Regions from separate parts of the Serratia grimesii genome, predicted to be linked through region 2. Evidence: predicted binding sites of a transcription regulator. Region 2 holds the regulator's gene; each other region holds the start of a gene.

Region 1 (4,213 bases), 190 kb from region 2:
GAAGCCAGCCCAGATGCAGCACAGCAGCAACATCACTACCGGCGCACGCGCCGTAGTGACGATAATCGCTATGCCGACAAAGCAGCCGATGAATGTGCCGATAATACGCAGCCAACCGCGATGGCGAATAGCACCGGAAAAAGGCTCGCCGCCCGCCGCAAAGGCCGTACCGGCGGCCACGATGGCGGCGGTCATCGCCGACCAGCGTGGGGTTTCCAGATTGAGATGGAAGCCGACGAACAGCGCAAACACCACCGCAAAACTGAGCTTGAAGGCAAATCTCAGCCGGATAAAGGTTGGGTTATTCATTAACCGAACTCACGCAGCCGATGCATCAAACGCACAAAAGGTGAGCCGCTATCGACAGCGCGATCATTCTTACCGGTGATCACCACCGTGGCGGTGGTCCCGGCCGGATAAGGGTGTAACTGGTCTTTATCGTCCAACAGAATTTTCACTGGCACGCGCTGTGCCAAACGCACCCATTCCAGATTACTGTCGATTGACGCCAGCCCTTTACTGTTCACGGTGCTGCTACTGTTGTTAACGGCAGCGGCCACGCTATCCACGGTGCCGTGCATAATACGGTCACTGCCCAACGGAGTGATCTCTGCACGATCGCCTTTATTCAGGCCATTGAGCTTGGTTTCTTCCAGATAGGCCAGAATGTAGAAGCTGTTTTTCTTCACCAGTGCCACAGCCACTGAACCACGTGTAATGTATTCGCCAGCGTGTACGTTCAGGTTGGTGATCCAGCCGTCAGCGGGTGCACGTACCGTGGTGCGTTCCAGATCCAGCTGCGCCAGTTCGCGCGTCGCTACGGCCTTCGCTAACTGATGTTCGACCGTCTGCAGTACGTTATTCGCCTGATCGATCTCTTCTTGCGACATCGCCTGCACACCTAAGCGTACGCGGCGGCCGGCTTCACGCCTTTTTTCCGCTGCCAGCGTCTGGTAATAGGCAACATCGGCGCTGGCTTCCGCCAATGCCTGTTGATAACGCGGCTGATCGATAACCAACAGTACCTGCCCTTTCTTCACCAATTGGTTATCCACTAACGGCACGTCAGTCAGCAGACCGGTGACGTCCGGGGCTATCGCCACTACGTCAGCGGTAAACTTGGCGTCTCGTGTCCAGGGGGATTCGGTGTAGAACACCCAAGCTTTGAATATGGCGATTATCCCCAGCAGGACCAGAATCAGTGTGATCGCGATTCGGGCTATTTTTATTGAAAAATTTTTCACAGCGACCTCAAACGAAAAAACATGAAATCAGATAGAACAAACAGCAATACAGCGCGGTATTAAACAACGCTGGATGCCAGACAAAATCGTAAATCCCAGTGGGCTGCAGCAGACGGCGCAGCAAAAAAAACAGCGCCAGCGAAACCAGCAACTCAAAAAAGACCGGGGGAAACGACAGTCCGAAAATGACCATAACCGGAAGCAAACTCATCAATTTTTCCTTATCACTCACTGCACCGGGCGTTAACCTCCATACCCGTCATCTTTCAAGTTGCAGTGTTGTTACCTGCACTCGCTCACCCCAGTGACTTACTAAAGTAAGCGCCTGGGGATGAGCGAGCTGGGCGCCTAACTGCAACTTGAAAGCTATAGGGTATATCTCCATTCACATTCTCTTTACATTTTAGCTGACACGCACCACAAATTCCGGCCCAGACAGGTCAGGAACCTGAAAAAAGAGTAAACTCTGGAACGTACATCCGCGATAGGAATTGCGAGGATACCGGAGGGTTCGGCCACTATGACGCTGCCGATCACACTCGCGCGTTGATAAGGTCTTTCCACCCGACTACGTTATATTAGCTTGCTTACTATCAACTCATCAACAATCTGTGATCTAAATCACTTTTAAGCCAGAGTGAATAATGGAAAGACTAAAACGGATGTCGGTATTCGCCAAAGTGGTTGAATGCGGGTCGTTTACGGCGGCTGCGCGTCAGCTCGATATGAGCGTTTCATCTATCAGCCAGACCGTCTCCAAACTGGAGAATGAACTACAGGTTAAACTGCTTAATCGCAGCACACGCAGTATTGGCCTGACAGAAGCCGGGAAAATTTACTATCAGGGGTGTCGCCGCATGTTGCTGGAAGTCAGCGAAGTGCACGAACAACTGTACGCATTTAACAATACGCCGACCGGCACGTTGCGTATTGGCAGTTCATCCACCATGGCGCAAAACGTATTGGCCACCATGACCGCCGATATGCTGAAAGAGTATCCCGGCCTGACAGTGAACCTGGTCACTGGCATCCCAGCACCGGATTTGATCGCCGATGGACTGGACGTGGTGATTCGCACGGGTGCGCTGCAAGACTCCAGCCTATTTTCCAAACGCCTGGGTTCAATGCCAATGGTGGTGTGTGCCGCCAAAAGCTATCTTAGCCAATACGGTACGCCACAAAAACCGAGCGACATGGTCAATTTTTCCTGGCTGGAATACAGCGTGCGACCGGATAGTGAATTCGAGCTGATCGCACCGGAAGGCATCAGCACACGTATTGCACCGCAAGGGCGTTTTGTCACCAACGATTCACAGACCATGATCCGCTGGTTAAAAGCCGGGGCAGGCATTGCCTATGCACCGCTGATGTGGGTGATCGAAGAGATCAAACGTGGCGAGATCGAGATCCTTTTCAAAAGTTATCATTCGGATCCTCGCCCGGTATATGCCGTGTACACCGAGAAAGATAAACTGCCACTCAAGGTACAAGTGTGCATCAACTACCTTACCGATTACTTTAAGCGCGTGGGGGAAGTCTATCAGGGCTATCGCTAAGCAGAACACGGCGCACCAAGGCACCAAGTACCAGTAATGCCAGCATGCCTAGCCCCCAGATCAACCAGACGACATATCCCGCCCAGGTAAGCAGCAGCGGGAAAGAGCCCGCCAGCCAGTTCCCCAGTTGCTGCAACCATGGTAACCCGCTATCCAACAGCGTCTGCGGAACCAGGTTGAGCAAACCGGTAAGCTGTGGCGCCAACTGCGCCGACCCACTCTGCGCTAGCCCTGTCAGTGCAGGTAGCCAACCCAAGATACCAGAGGCTCCCCACGCCAACAGCGTCCATAACGCCATGGCAACCAACAGCACTATCACACTCCATCCACGTTTCGTCATGACTGTCCCCCATTGACCGCCTTGCCGCATTGTTGGCAAAAACGGCTGCCCGGTGGCAGCGGTGCAGAACATCCGTTGCATTGTGATGCTGCCGTCTCAAAAGGTTGCCCACAACGGTGGCAATAACGCGCACCGGGCTTGTTAGGCGCCTGACATTGCAGGCATTGTGGCCCCTGATCGCCATACTGATTATAACGGTTGCCATGATGCCCCCGGCCATGTCCCGAACGTTGATGCACGCCACCGAAACCGCCTTGCCCCAAGAGCTTTTTCAACATGCTCATCGCGCCTCTCCTCTCTGCATTTCGCCAGGCCTCACAATAAACCCTGGAGTAAACTCCAGGGTAAAGTGCCATGAAGGGGATTTACGTTTCATTACATCACCGAATCAGCAACGCTTTGATGTGGTTAACAAAAAGCATTATCGGTCATTACCTCGCCTGCCGTCGGTGCGCTATGCTGCGAGAACCTCTCCCTGCATCAGGAATAAAAATGAAAAAAATCATACTGGACTGCGATCCAGGGCATGACGATGCGATCGCCATGCTGCTGGCCTGGGGTAACCCGCAGATTGATCTGCTGGCGGTGACTACCGTAGTAGGTAATCAAACACTGGATAAGGTCACCCGTAACGCACTGGCCGTCGCACGCATCGCCAATATTACCGGCGTGCCCTTTGCTGCCGGCTGCCCGCGCCCGCTGGTACGCCAGATAGAAGTCGCACCCGATATCCATGGCGAATCCGGCCTGGATGGCCCAGTGCTGCCACAACCAACATTGGCGCTGGAACCCTGCCATGCGGTAGATCTGATCATCGACACCATCATGGCTCACCCGCCAGGTAGCGTGACGCTCGTCCCGACCGGCGGCCTGACTAATATCGCAATGGCGGTGCGTAAAGAGCCACGCATTGCCGAACGCGTGAAGGAAGTAGTGCTGATGGGCGGCGGCTACCACGTGGGCAACTGGAGCGCGGTGGCAGAATTTAATATCAAGATCGATCCGGAAGCCGCGCATATCGTATTCAATGAAAAGTGGCCACTAACCATGGTCGGGCTGGATCTGACCCATCA
Region 2 (4,213 bases):
CTTACGGTACTGCCAGGGCTGGTAGATGCGTTCAAATGTCAGTTCCCGCAAGCCAACCTGATAATCCGCGAAGCGCAGCTATCTACTCTGTTGCCGGCCTTGCGTGAGGGGAGACTGGATTTCGTCGTCGGCACTGTTAGCCCAGGACTTCCGCTGGAAGAAATGTGTCATGAGCCGTTATTCAACGCGCCATTTTGCATTATCGCACGTGATGGGCACCCGCTGGCGCAGGCAACGTCGCTGGATGATTTGCGGCAAGCCAAGTGGCTGCTGCCGGAAACCGACATGGGGTATTATCATCAATTACAGTCAGTACTCGGAAACTTTTATCAACAGTTGACCCATGCGCCGATTCGTTCGGATTCTGTAGTCTGTGGACTGAACATGGTGTTGGAAACGGACTGTTTGACTATCGTGGCGCGGGCGATGAGCAACCCATTCTCTTTGCGGGGAAAATTGGCAATCCTGCCTATCGACACTTTGCCACAGGCGCAATATGGCGTGCTGTATTCGCAAAAATCGCCGCTGACAGTGACGGCGCGGCGATTTCTCGATTTATTACGTACCCATTGCCAACGCTACAGCTGGTAGGGTCAGGCTACGTCGCGGATCTCGAAGCTGTGAGTCACACTGGCGGCCTTACTCAGCATCAATGACACCGAGCAGTATTTCTCTGCCGAGAGGTTCACCGCCCGCTCAACGACTTTGTCACTCAGATCCTTACCGGTCACGATAAAATGCAGGTTGATATGGGTGAACAAACGCGGTGCTTCTTCACGTCGTTCAGAAGTCAGCTTGACCTCGCAGTCGCGCACATCATTACGCCCTTTTTGCAAGATCGACACCACATCGATAGCACTGCACCCCCCCACCGACATCAGCACCATTTCCATCGGGCTAGGCGCTTTATCGCCCGCATTGCCGTCCATCAATACCTGATGGCCAGACGCGGACTCACCCAGAAACGTTAACCCTTCCACCCACTTAACTCTTGCCTGCATGCTGGTCACTCCGGTTAATTTCTTAAAATCAGGGTACGCTTTCGCATAGAAACTGGCAACGGAACCTGATGCTAATCATGCTGAAGCGAGACAACACAAGACACCCGCCTCACTCTGTGCTACAAACAGAGCCGCAATAAATCTTTCCGGGACACTGATTTCAGGGAAACTCCCAGGGAAAGGCTCCTTTACCGGTATGTTAACAGAATGTAGCTTGCAGCTCTCCCGGCAAGTTAATATGCTAGAGCGACAGCGTATATTTATGACACGCCTCAAAATCTGCTGATAGCCACCATTAAAACAACGGCGACAACAGGTTTTACAGGGAACTCTGACCCCTGTGACACAAGGCAGCGATAACAACAGAGGATAACAGCGAATGGTTCTCGGCAAACCGCAAACAGACCCTACTCTCGAATGGTTCCTGTCTCATTGCCATATCCACAAATATCCATCCAAAAGTACGCTGATTCACCAAGGTGAAAAGGCCGAAACGCTTTACTACATCGTTAAAGGCTCCGTCGCGGTGCTGATTAAGGATGAAGAAGGTAAAGAGATGATTTTGTCCTACCTTAACCAGGGGGATTTCATCGGCGAGCTTGGATTATTTGAAGAAGGTCAGGAGCGTAGCGCCTGGGTTAGGGCGAAAACCGCCTGTGAAGTGGCTGAAATTTCCTACAAGAAATTCCGCCAGCTAATTCAGGTCAACCCAGACATCCTGATGCGCCTGTCAGCCCAGATGGCAAACCGTCTGCAGATAACGTCTGAGAAAGTGGGTAACCTCGCCTTCCTCGACGTTACAGGCCGTATCGCGCAAACACTGCTGAACCTGGCAAAACAACCTGATGCCATGACCCATCCTGATGGTATGCAGATTAAAATTACTCGCCAGGAAATTGGCCAGATCGTCGGTTGTTCACGTGAAACCGTTGGCCGTATTCTGAAAATGCTGGAAGATCAAAACCTGATCTCCGCGCACGGCAAAACTATTGTCGTTTACGGCACGCGTTAATCACTGAAAAAACGGCGCGATGTTTCGCGCCGTTTTTTTATGCCCCAAGTCATCATGTGGCGCCGACTGATTTACCACCCGGAAGTCAATTACGCACTGCGGCAAACGCTGGTGCTGTGCCTGCCAGTGCTACTCGGCCTGTTGATCGGCCAACTGCAATACGGACTGTTATTTTCTCTGGTTCCTGCCTGCTGTAATATTGCCGGGCTGGATACCCCTCACAAACGCTTCTTCAAACGCCTGATCGTCGGTGGTTCGCTATTTGCACTCAGCAGCCTGCTATTGCAGCAAGCATTGCTGTGGCACCTGCCGTTGCCGGTACTGATGCTCGGCCTGGCGCTGCTCCTCGGCGTAAGCGGTGAAATCAGCCCGTTACATGCCCGCCTGCTACCCGCCTCGCTGGTTGCTGCCATCTTTTCTCTCAGCATGGCCGGTACAGTTCCGCTTTGGCACGCACCGTTGCTATACGTCGTGGGCACAGCCTGGTACGGCCTGTTTACCTGGTTTTGGTTCACGCTGTGGAAAGAGCAACCGATGCGCGAGTCGCTCAATCAGCTCTATCTGGAACTGGCAGATTACTTTGAAGCCAAATATTCGCTGCTGACCCAACATACCGATCCACAGACCGCGTTACCGCCCCTGTTGGTGCGCCAGCAAAAAGTGATGGATCTAATCACCCTGCTGTATCAGCAGCTTAACTTTCTACCGCACGCCAGTAACCTCGAGCAAAAGCGCCTGCAGCGTACTTTTCAGGTCGCACTGGATTTGCAGGAACACATTACCGTCAGCCTGCATCTACCGGAAGAAGTGCAAAAACTGGTGGAACAGAGCCAAGCCGAAGCGATCATCCGCCGTAATGCACAGGTGATTGCCGGCCGCCTGCGCACGGTGGCGCACGATATTCTTTATCACCAGCATTCTCAGCGCTTCAATATGGACAATGAACTGGCGGCACTAGAAAAAGTGGCGACGCAGCACCCAGACAACCCGGTTGGGCAGTTCTGTTACTACCATTTCAGTCGCATCGCCCGTCTGCTGCGCACCCAGCACCCACTTTACCGTCGCGATTTGATGGCCAATCAAAACCGCCTGCCTTTCTGGCCCGCCTTGGTCAGCTATCTGTCATTCAAATCCAACGCCCTGCGCAATGCGGCGCGATTGGGTGTCACACTTGCTGCGGGCAGTAGCCTCGGGATGGTTTTCAACCTGCCTAAACCTTACTGGATCCTGTTGACCATCATGCTGGTGAGCCAGAACGGCTATAACGCCACCCGGGTACGTATCCAGCACCGTGCACTCGGTACTTTGGTCGGGCTGGTGATCGCTGCTGGCCTGCTGCAATTGCAGCTGCCTGAGGCAGAAACGCTCAGCGTGATGTTGGTGATCACTCTGCTCGCCTACTTGGTCTCGCGTAAAAACTACGGGCTGGCGGTGATTGGCTTTACGGTGACAGCGGTCTACACCTTGCAATTACTGGCGCTAAACGGCACCCATTTCTTGGTACCGCGCCTGATCGATACCTTGATTGGGTGTGTGCTGGTGTTCGGTAGCACCATCTGGTTGTGGCCGCAGTGGCAAAGCGGCTTGCTGCGTAAAAACGCCCACCAGGCGCTGGAGAACGATCAACAGGCATTGCGTTTGCTGCTGGAAGAGCAAGAACCCGACCCCAGTGCACTGGCCTATGCCCGTATGCAGGTCAATCAGGCGCACAATGCGCTTTTCACCTCATTGAATCAGGCGATGCAGGAACCGGGATTTGAATCGAGCTATCTGGCGGATATGCGCCTGTGGGTGACACACAGCCAGTTTATTGTCGAACACCTTAATGCGATGACTATTCTGGCGCGCGAGCACTATATGCTGACGCCAAAACTGGCGGAGGAATATCTGCAATCTTGTGAGATTGCGCTGCAAAGCTGTCAGCAACGGCTGGAGTACGACGGGCCAAGCAGTGGCAACAGCATTATGCAGCCGCCGGATTTGCACCCTGATATGCCGGTGACCGAAATGGAACGCCACCTGCGGCGTATTTTGTCGCACCTGAGCGTCATGCATACCATCTCGTCATTGGCCTGGAGCCAACGCCCACATCATGGCATTTGGCTGAAGCGTAAACTCCGCGATCAATAAGGGCGCCGTATGGCGCCCCCGTTATCAAGACAACGCATTAAGCGTTAATCACATCCTGCACGGCCAACTC
Region 3 (4,213 bases), 1.9 Mb from region 2:
TAACCCGTAAGCTGCTGCCTTTACTGGTAGCGGTACAGCTTGGTATGGCTGGAACCAGTATGGCTCACGCTGCTTCTTATCTGTCCGTTGGTTATTTCAACGGTGGGGGTGACGTTACTGCAGGCCCCGGTGGCGATATCAATAAGCTGGACGTCACACAAATCACCCACCTCAATTACTCATTCGGCCTGATCTACAACGACGAGAAGCAGGAAACCAATCCGGCACTCAAAGATCCCGCTCGTCTGCACCAAATTTATCTGTCACCCAAAGTGATGGCCGATCTGCACTTGCTGCCCGTTCTTCGTAAGCAAAACCCTGAACTGAAAGTGTTGCTGTCCGTTGGTGGCTGGGGTGCTCGCGGGTTCTCCGGTGCTGCTGCGACACCTGAAAGCCGTGCCGTTTTTATTCGTTCGGTACAGCAGGTCATTAAGCAATATCACCTGGACGGAATCGACCTCGATTGGGAGTACCCGGTGAACGGTGCCTGGGGCTTGGTCGAAAGTCAGCCGGCGGATCGCGCTAACTTCACCTTCTTGCTGGGGGAACTGCATAAGGCTCTGGACAAAGGCAAATTGCTGACCATCGCCGTCGGCGCCAACGTGAAAAGTCCGCAGGAATGGGTGGATGTCAAGGGCATTGCGCCCTACCTCGACTACATCAACCTGATGACCTATGACATGGCGTACGGCACCCAATACTTCAACTCTAATCTGTATGACTCCAAACAGTGGCCGACTGTCGCTGCCGCCGATCGTTACAGCGCCAATTTTGTCGTGGATAACTATTTGGCCGCAGGGTTAAAGCCCGCGCAATTGAACCTGGGTATCGGTTTCTATGGCCGGGTACCAAAACGGGCGACAGAACCGGGTATAGATTGGGACAAGCCAGACGCGGCTAAAAACCCAGTCACCCAACCCTATTTCACTGCCCGTGAAATTGCCGTGTTCAAGTCCATGGGCTTGGATCTGACCAAGGACAGCTATTTCAAATACAACGATATCGTCAGCAAACTGTTAAACGATCCGCAGCGGCGCTTCACCGCACATTGGGACAGCGATGCTCAGGTCCCTTATCTGACGATGAAATCTGCCGAAGGCAAGCCGCTATTTGCTATTTCGTACGAAAACCCGCGCTCGGTTGAGCTCAAAGCGGACTACATCAAAAGCAAAGGGCTGGGGGGCGCGATGTTCTGGGAATATGGTGCAGATGACAATAACCGGTTGGCACATCAACTGGCGGAATCACTGGGAATTAATAACGTGAAACGTTAAATCAACGGGGCGATGGCAGCATCGCCCCGCTGTCAGATTTACTGCGGCTTTAACTTGACCAGCGGTTCTGCAATGAACTGCTGTTTCAGTTCTTGCTTACTCTTCATCACTATCTGGCCGTCAGTGTCGATGCTCATATGCTGCGGATCAGTATTGTGCAATGACTGCCACAGCATCACCGCCTGCAGGCTATTTTCTTTCTGTTCCGGGGTCAACGCGACACCATCCGGCCATTTACCCAATTCAACCGCCAATACCAGGCGTTGATAGATTTCCGGCGTCATGGCGGCAATCAGATCTTTCACGTCCATCAGAGCCCTTCCTCACTCGTGGAAGAATAATTAGCTGAATCGATTTTTCTAACTGAATAATCGTTAGCCTGCCGTTTTTTCACCGTTCTCGCCGTCGGTAAAGCTCAGCGACGCGGAATTAACACAAAAACGTTCGCCGGTCGGTTGCGGGCCATCCGGGAAAACATGCCCCAAATGCGCATCACAATGACCACAGCGAATTTCAACGCGATGCATATTGTGCGTATTATCATCAAGATAACGAATAGCATCGTCAGATACCGGCTCATAGAAGCTTGGCCAGCCACAACCGGAGTCATACTTGCTGTCGGAGTAGAACAGCGGCTGGTTACAGCACAGACAATGGTACACGCCCTCGCGTTTGTTGTGCAGTAATTTACCGGAATACGGAGCCTCAGTACCACGCTCTTGGGTCACATAACGTTGGATTTCATTCAGTTCCGTGCCCGGATGGTCAGGGGTTGTCTCTTTAGCCATTTGTGCGATTCTCTGAATGTGGATAATGTCAACGAAAACAATGAGTAATAATAACAAAAAATTAACAACACTGCAGCGGTTTTTGGCCTAAACTGTAGCCCATAAAGGTCACGCCATAACGATATGTGATACCGATCACATATATTAAACAGGCTGACTTTATACTTAGCGGTTTGACCCCATATAACGGATGAGGCCGAACGCAAACGGAATGTGCAATAAGCACTCAAACCAGCGTCCCAGGTTTGATTTGCAGCAAGAATTGACACGATTCCGCTTGACGCTTGGTAAGGTTTTTGTAATTTTACAAGCAACCTTTTATTCACTAACAAATAGCTGGTGGAATATATGACTATCAAAGTAGGTATCAACGGTTTTGGCCGTATCGGTCGCATTGTTTTTCGTGCTGCTCAAGAACGTTCTGACATCGAAATCGTTGCAATCAACGACCTGTTAGACGCAGAGTACATGGCTTACATGCTGAAATATGACTCTACTCACGGCCGCTTCAACGGCACTGTAGAAGTTAAAGACGGCCACCTGGTTGTTAACGGCAAAACCATCCGTTGTACCTCAGAAAGAGATCCGGCTAACCTGAAGTGGAACGAAGTCAACGTTGACGTCGTTGCTGAAGCAACAGGCCTGTTCCTGACTGACGAAACTGCGCGTAAACACATCGCTGCAGGCGCTAAGAAAGTTGTTCTGACTGGCCCATCCAAAGACGACACTCCAATGTTCGTTATGGGTGTGAACCACAAATCCTACGCAGGTCAGGAAATCGTTTCTAACGCTTCTTGCACCACCAACTGCCTGGCACCACTGGCTAAAGTTATCAACGACAAGTTCGGTATCGTTGAAGCGCTGATGACCACTGTGCATGCAACTACCGCAACTCAGAAAACTGTTGATGGCCCGTCTCACAAAGACTGGCGCGGCGGCCGCGGCGCATCCCAAAACATCATCCCTTCTTCTACCGGTGCAGCTAAAGCTGTAGGTAAAGTTATCCCAGAACTGAACGGCAAACTGACCGGTATGGCGTTCCGCGTTCCAACTCCGAACGTGTCTGTGGTTGACCTGACTGCTCGTCTGGCTAAACCAGCTTCTTACAAAGAAATCTGTGCTGCTATTAAAGCCGCTTCTGAAGGCGAGCTGAAAGGCGTGCTGGGCTACACCGAAGACGAAGTAGTTTCTACCGATTTCAACGGTGAAACTCTGACTTCTGTATTCGATGCTAAAGCCGGTATTGCACTGAGCGACACCTTCGTGAAACTGGTTTCTTGGTACGACAACGAAACTGGCTATTCCAACAAGGTTCTGGATCTGATCGCTCACATCTCCAAATAATGGATTGATGTTAAGTGATGATGAGGGCGACATTTGTGTCGCCCTTTTTTGTTTCTACGGCGAACAAAAGGCAATCTGATGAACGAAAAGATTTTCACCCTACCCGTTACCGAACAAATTTCACCTTACATCAGCCAGCGTCAGCTCGACGAACTGCCTGTGGTGGTGGTTTCCCACCCCAAAGTACGCGCAGCAATCTCATTGCAAGGTGCGCATCTGTTGGCCTGGCAACCTAGTGGTGCAAAACCCGCTATTTGGCTGAGCAACAACACGCCGTTTAAAAAAGGAAATGCCATCCGTGGTGGCGTACCTATTTGCTGGCCCTGGTTTGGTCCGGTGGCAAAACCCTCGCACGGTTTCGCCCGCAATCAGCCATGGGGCCTAACGGCGCATGACGAAGACGAGAACGGTGTCATCCTGACATTCACACTGAAAGATAATGAGCAAACTCGCAGCTTATGGCCACACGCTTTTACACTGATTGCCCGCTTCAAATTGGGTGAAGAGTGTGAAATCGAACTGGAATCCCATGGCGACTATCAGGCAACCGCTGCACTGCACACGTATTTCCAGATCGGTGATATTGAACAGGTTAAAGTCGCCGGTCTCGGTGAGCCGTATATCGATAAGGTAGCTGGCGGCTCAGAAGCGCGTCAGGTGGGCGATGTGACCTTCGTTGGGCAAACTGACCGGGTTTATACCAAACCAGATGCATTCAGCCTGATCAAGGACGCATCGCTACAACGCACCATTGAAGTTCATCACCACCATATGAGTGATGTGATTGCCTGGAACCCAGGTGTGGAG
Region 4 (4,213 bases), 1.1 Mb from region 2:
TTTGTTGGAGATCATGACAAACGGCAGATAAATCATGGTCGCTACGCCCAGGTTGAAGAAACTCAACAACATGGCAACGATACTGCCGTTGGTGTTGAAGAATGCTCCCAAACCAACCGGCATGGTCCATGGTGCAATGTTGGTGATTGGCGGAATCAACCCGGTGTAATAAGCCACCGTTGTGATAATCGTCAATACTGGCTGAACCAAGATGAACGGAATAAACATCACTGGGTTCATAATCACCGGCAGGCCGAACAAGATAGGTTCGTTAATCTGGAAGATACCTGATGGCGTTGCCAGCTTGGCGACCTGACGATAATCCTCACGGCGTGAAGCGATGAAGATAGCGATAATCAGCCCCAGCGTTGAACCTGTCCCGCCCAGATAGATGTAGGAGTCGACGAACGGCTTCGCCCACATGTGGAACTCTTTACCCGCAGCCACCGCAGCTTCGACAGAACCATACTTGTTGTAGAGTTCAACGTTCTCCAGTGCGAATGGGGTCATGATACCGCTGTCCAATGCCGCCAGTGCCATCGAACCATGCACACCGAAGAACCACAGCAGCGAGGAGAACATCACATATACCCATCCCACCACACTGCCCATTTTCGCCAACGGTGCGGAGATGCTGTCCATGATGATTTGGTGGAAGTTGGTTCCCCACAGCGTGAGGCAGTAAGCCAGCACACCCATAATGGACAAAATAATAAAGCCCGGGATCAACGCAGAGAACGAGCGCGACACTGAAGAAGGTACGCTGTCTGGCAGGCTGATCACCCAGTTGCGGCGAACCACAAAGGCAAACATTTCAGCCACGACCAGGCCGATCACCATACCGGAGATGATGTTGGCACCACCCAGCCAGTTAGCGCCAACGGCATAGGCTTCACCGACGCTGAACGGGGTTACGGTCATAAAGGCAGCCACCGCCAGCAGTGCTGCCGCTAATGGGTCGACCTTTCTCTCTTCAGCCAAAGCCATACTGATAAAGAATGGCGTCATCAGGGACATAATGCCCAGGGTGCCGTTATAAACGCTGCCTCCGATGGCCTTCAAGCCATTCAGCGTTTCAATGGTGGACGGATCCAGCCGCACGCCCAATGAAAAGAAGAACGACCCTTCACCGAAACTGAGAAACACGTTGTTGATCAGAACGAACATCGCCCCGGTCAACGTCAGTGGCATTAAACGAATGAACCCGTTTTTGATGGCATTAACATGGGGCTGTTTACCAATTTTCACAGCAAAAGGCAGTATGACCTTTTCCAACGAGGCAATTAACGTATTCACGGCAGTCCCCTTTATTGGTTAGCTTTTTTTATGGTGGCGACCGCAGCCTTCAACACGCCAAGGCCATCGAGCTTGCCGTATAAAGCAGAATCAATCACTTCAACGGGCTTATTCGGCAATTGTTTTTGTACTTCGGCAAGCGTGTAGGCAATCTGCGGCCCCAGAAGGATCAAATCTGCTTCAGCGCCCTTTTCTGCCGCCAGTGCCTCAGGATAAGCGGCAATGATCACCGGCACTTCGTACTTCTCGGCTTGCGCTTTCATTTTCGAAACCAGCAGGGAAGTCGACATACCGGCAGAACAAAACAGATAGATTTTTTTCTTTTCCATACCAAGTCCCTCAAGATAATCAAAAAAGCCCCATGTCATTTGTTTGCCAGATGCAATAGCTATTGCCTCACGCACATTCCTTATGAAAACTTCCGTTACGTTGCCCTGGTTACAGACAGTATACGGAGGCATCGAAGTGGACCGGTAAGCCATCAGTATAAAGAACCGTCTCTGCTTGACCTTGTCGATTGACCCTCTTCACATTTCACATAAAAAAATAGTGTGATCCATCTCCCAAATAACCTTTAATTGTTGAATGAATTCATCGAAAACAAACAAATAACAATTATAAACAATAAGTTATAAACATGCAGAATGTTTATGGATAATTCTATGCGCGGGGTCATCCATCGAGTGATTGATGAACAAAAAATAGTTCGACCTTGATTAGCGCGCATCATCAAGATATGACGATGCAAGCGATGCTACAGCGGTGGTAAATGATTGGTGTTTTGGGGAAAGGAATTTGACTGATCGGGCTCAGGCAGAGCACATTACTCTTCGGGACGGATCACCTGGTTGGGATAACGCACTACGTTGATCACCGTCGTCAATGCTACGGGATGGTTTCTGCGGTTCGGATAGTAAAGATAAAAACCTGGGAATGGTGCGCACCAATCGGCCATCACTTGCTCCAGCCGCCCTGCTGCCAGATGTTCACTCACTTCTTCCTCAATGGCGAAAGCAATGCCTGCGTGATCTAACGCGGCCTGCAACATCAATCTCGCATCATCGAGTATCAGCAAGCTATTCACTGAAACAGAAAGCACTTGAGCACCTTTTTGAAACTTCCATTTGTAGAGTTCTCCCGAAGCAATTTTTCGCCATCCTATACAGCGATGATTCAACAGGTCTTCGGGATGATTTGGCTTTCCATTCTGTTGGAAATATTCAGGTGTTGCCACAATAGCCATTCGTAAATCAGGAGTAACGCGCACAGCTCGCATGTCGTTGTGTAGATCCTCGCCAAGCCTGATACCGGCATCAAAGCCTTGTTCAACGATATTGGCAAAGCCCTCTTGCGCCACAATTTCCAGCGTAATTCCTGGGTAATCTCGGGCCAGTCGCCCTAAATGCGGCACCAGCGCAAGTTCGATTGCCGTTCGTGGCGCATTGATCCGCACCAACCCCTGTGGCCGATCGCGAAAGGTATTCAGGCTCTCCAGCGCCGTATCGATATCGGCAAATACCGGAGCCAACTTCGACAACAAATGCTCGCCCGCCTCTGTTGTTGATACGTTGCGTGTAGTCCGATTCAACAAACGGATGCCAACCTGCGCCTCCAAATCACGCATGGTATGACTGAGTGTCGGCGGTGTAACGCCAAGCCTGGCGGCAGCTCGCCTGAAACTGCGCTCTTTGGCGATGGTCACAAAGGCCGCCAGCCCTGACAAGTCGGTTTTTTTCATTGGATTGATATAAATAATCTAATAGTGAAGTGAATTTTTAACGGATAGTTATCTTTTTTGCAACAACATAGCATGGCGAGGTGTTCAATAACTGAGTATTAATGCCATGACTCAATACGCTGATTCTGTACATACCACCCCGCACAAACGTTTGGAAGGCAAAGTCGTACTGGTCACCGGCGGGGGGACAGGTATCGGGCGCGCCGCAGTACTGGCCTATGCCCGGGAAGGGGCAAAAGTGGCTTTGGCTGGGCGTCGTTACGCTGAGCTAGATGCCACCGCCCATGAGGTTTCTCTCGCTGGCGGAGATGCGCTGGCCGTCGTTGCGGACGTCTCGCAGGAAGAGGATGTCCGCCGCCTGCTCGCCACAGTGACCTCTCACTACGGACGACTTGATATTGCCTTCAACAACGCCGGCATTCTCGGCAACTTTGCCCCTATCCATCAGCAAACCAGCGCAGATTTCGATACGGTGATTGCCACCAATCTCCGAGGTGTCTGGTTATCGATTAAATACGAGGTCGAGACTTTTCTGGCGCAAAATTCAGGCGGTGTGATCGTCAATACTTCGTCCTGGCTTGCCAAAGGCGCGCTTGCCGGCTCATCAAGTTATTCTGCCAGCAAGGGCGCGCTCGATGCGCTGATCCGCGCGGTTGCACTCGAATATGGCAATCAAGCTATCCGGATCAACAACATCAATCCCGGCATCATCGACACACCAATGGCCCATAGCAGCATATCTGATCCATCCGCATTCACACCGTTCATCGCACATACGCCTGCCCAACGATTGGGCCAGTCTGAAGACATCGGTGATGTCGCCGTCTGGCTTTCAACGGATGATGCCCGCTTTGTCACCGGGCAAAGTATTTTGGTGGACGGCGGTTATACCATCGCCGGAATTCGTTGAGAGATAACCCTGTATTTACCCAACCCGACGCCCCCAGGAGGGAAGATGATGAACTATGTTCGCCTTGGTAATAGCGGTTTGAAAGTCTCCAAACTTTGTCTGGGGTGTATGACTTATGGGGAACCTAGCTGGCGCCCTTGGGTATTGCAGGAGGATCAAGCCCGTCCTTTCATCCGGGCGGCTCTGGAATCAGGCATTAACTTTTTCGACACTGCAAATATCTATTCTTCTGGCGAGAGCGAACTCATTCTCGGGCGCGCGTTGAAGGA

What was found. The regulator CRP, encoded in region 2, controls carbon source genes, mostly activating them, when cyclic AMP is high. The targets are predictions, from matches to a motif close to ATGTGANNNNNNTCACAT.
Region 1: aaeR (HTH-type transcriptional activator AaeR) is a predicted target of CRP. The motif match lies at 1,854-1,871, and genes of this name have one in related genera.
Region 3: msrB (peptide-methionine (R)-S-oxide reductase MsrB) is a predicted target of CRP. The motif match lies at 2,186-2,203, and genes of this name have one in related genera.
Region 4: SGBXF1_RS03870 (PTS sugar transporter subunit IIB) is a predicted target of CRP. The motif match lies at 1,812-1,829, and genes of this name have one in related genera.

The regions. Positions count from the first base shown of each region.
Region 1 covers NZ_LT883155.1:4,598,749-4,602,961, forward strand. The annotation lists gene aaeB (p-hydroxybenzoic acid efflux pump subunit AaeB) at 1-309, opposite strand, end outside; gene aaeA (p-hydroxybenzoic acid efflux pump subunit AaeA) at 309-1,244, opposite strand; gene aaeX (p-hydroxybenzoic acid efflux pump operon protein AaeX) at 1,252-1,455, opposite strand; gene aaeR (HTH-type transcriptional activator AaeR) at 1,889-2,800, shown strand; gene SGBXF1_RS21515 (hypothetical protein) at 2,763-3,140, opposite strand; gene SGBXF1_RS21520 (zinc ribbon domain-containing protein) at 3,137-3,424, opposite strand; gene uriH (uridine-preferring nucleoside hydrolase UriH) at 3,633-4,213, shown strand, end outside.
Region 2 covers NZ_LT883155.1:4,786,145-4,790,357, forward strand. The annotation lists gene SGBXF1_RS22400 (LysR substrate-binding domain-containing protein) at 1-591, shown strand, start outside; gene SGBXF1_RS22405 (OsmC family protein) at 594-1,001, opposite strand; gene crp (cAMP-activated global transcriptional regulator CRP) at 1,381-2,013, shown strand; gene SGBXF1_RS22415 (YccS/YhfK family putative transporter) at 2,068-4,143, shown strand; gene argD (bifunctional acetylornithine/succinyldiaminopimelate transaminase) at 4,181-4,213, opposite strand, start outside.
Region 3 covers NZ_LT883155.1:2,918,539-2,922,751, forward strand. The annotation lists gene chiD (chitinase ChiD) at 1-1,274, shown strand, start outside; gene SGBXF1_RS13750 (YeaC family protein) at 1,313-1,585, opposite strand; gene msrB (peptide-methionine (R)-S-oxide reductase MsrB) at 1,649-2,062, opposite strand; gene gapA (glyceraldehyde-3-phosphate dehydrogenase) at 2,411-3,406, shown strand; gene SGBXF1_RS13765 (D-hexose-6-phosphate mutarotase) at 3,485-4,213, shown strand, end outside.
Region 4 covers NZ_LT883155.1:838,449-842,661, reverse strand. The annotation lists gene chbC (PTS N,N'-diacetylchitobiose transporter subunit IIC) at 1-1,296, opposite strand, end outside; gene SGBXF1_RS03870 (PTS sugar transporter subunit IIB) at 1,308-1,625, opposite strand; gene SGBXF1_RS03865 (LysR family transcriptional regulator) at 2,120-3,034, opposite strand; gene SGBXF1_RS03860 (SDR family NAD(P)-dependent oxidoreductase) at 3,141-3,944, shown strand; gene SGBXF1_RS03855 (aldo/keto reductase) at 3,990-4,213, shown strand, end outside.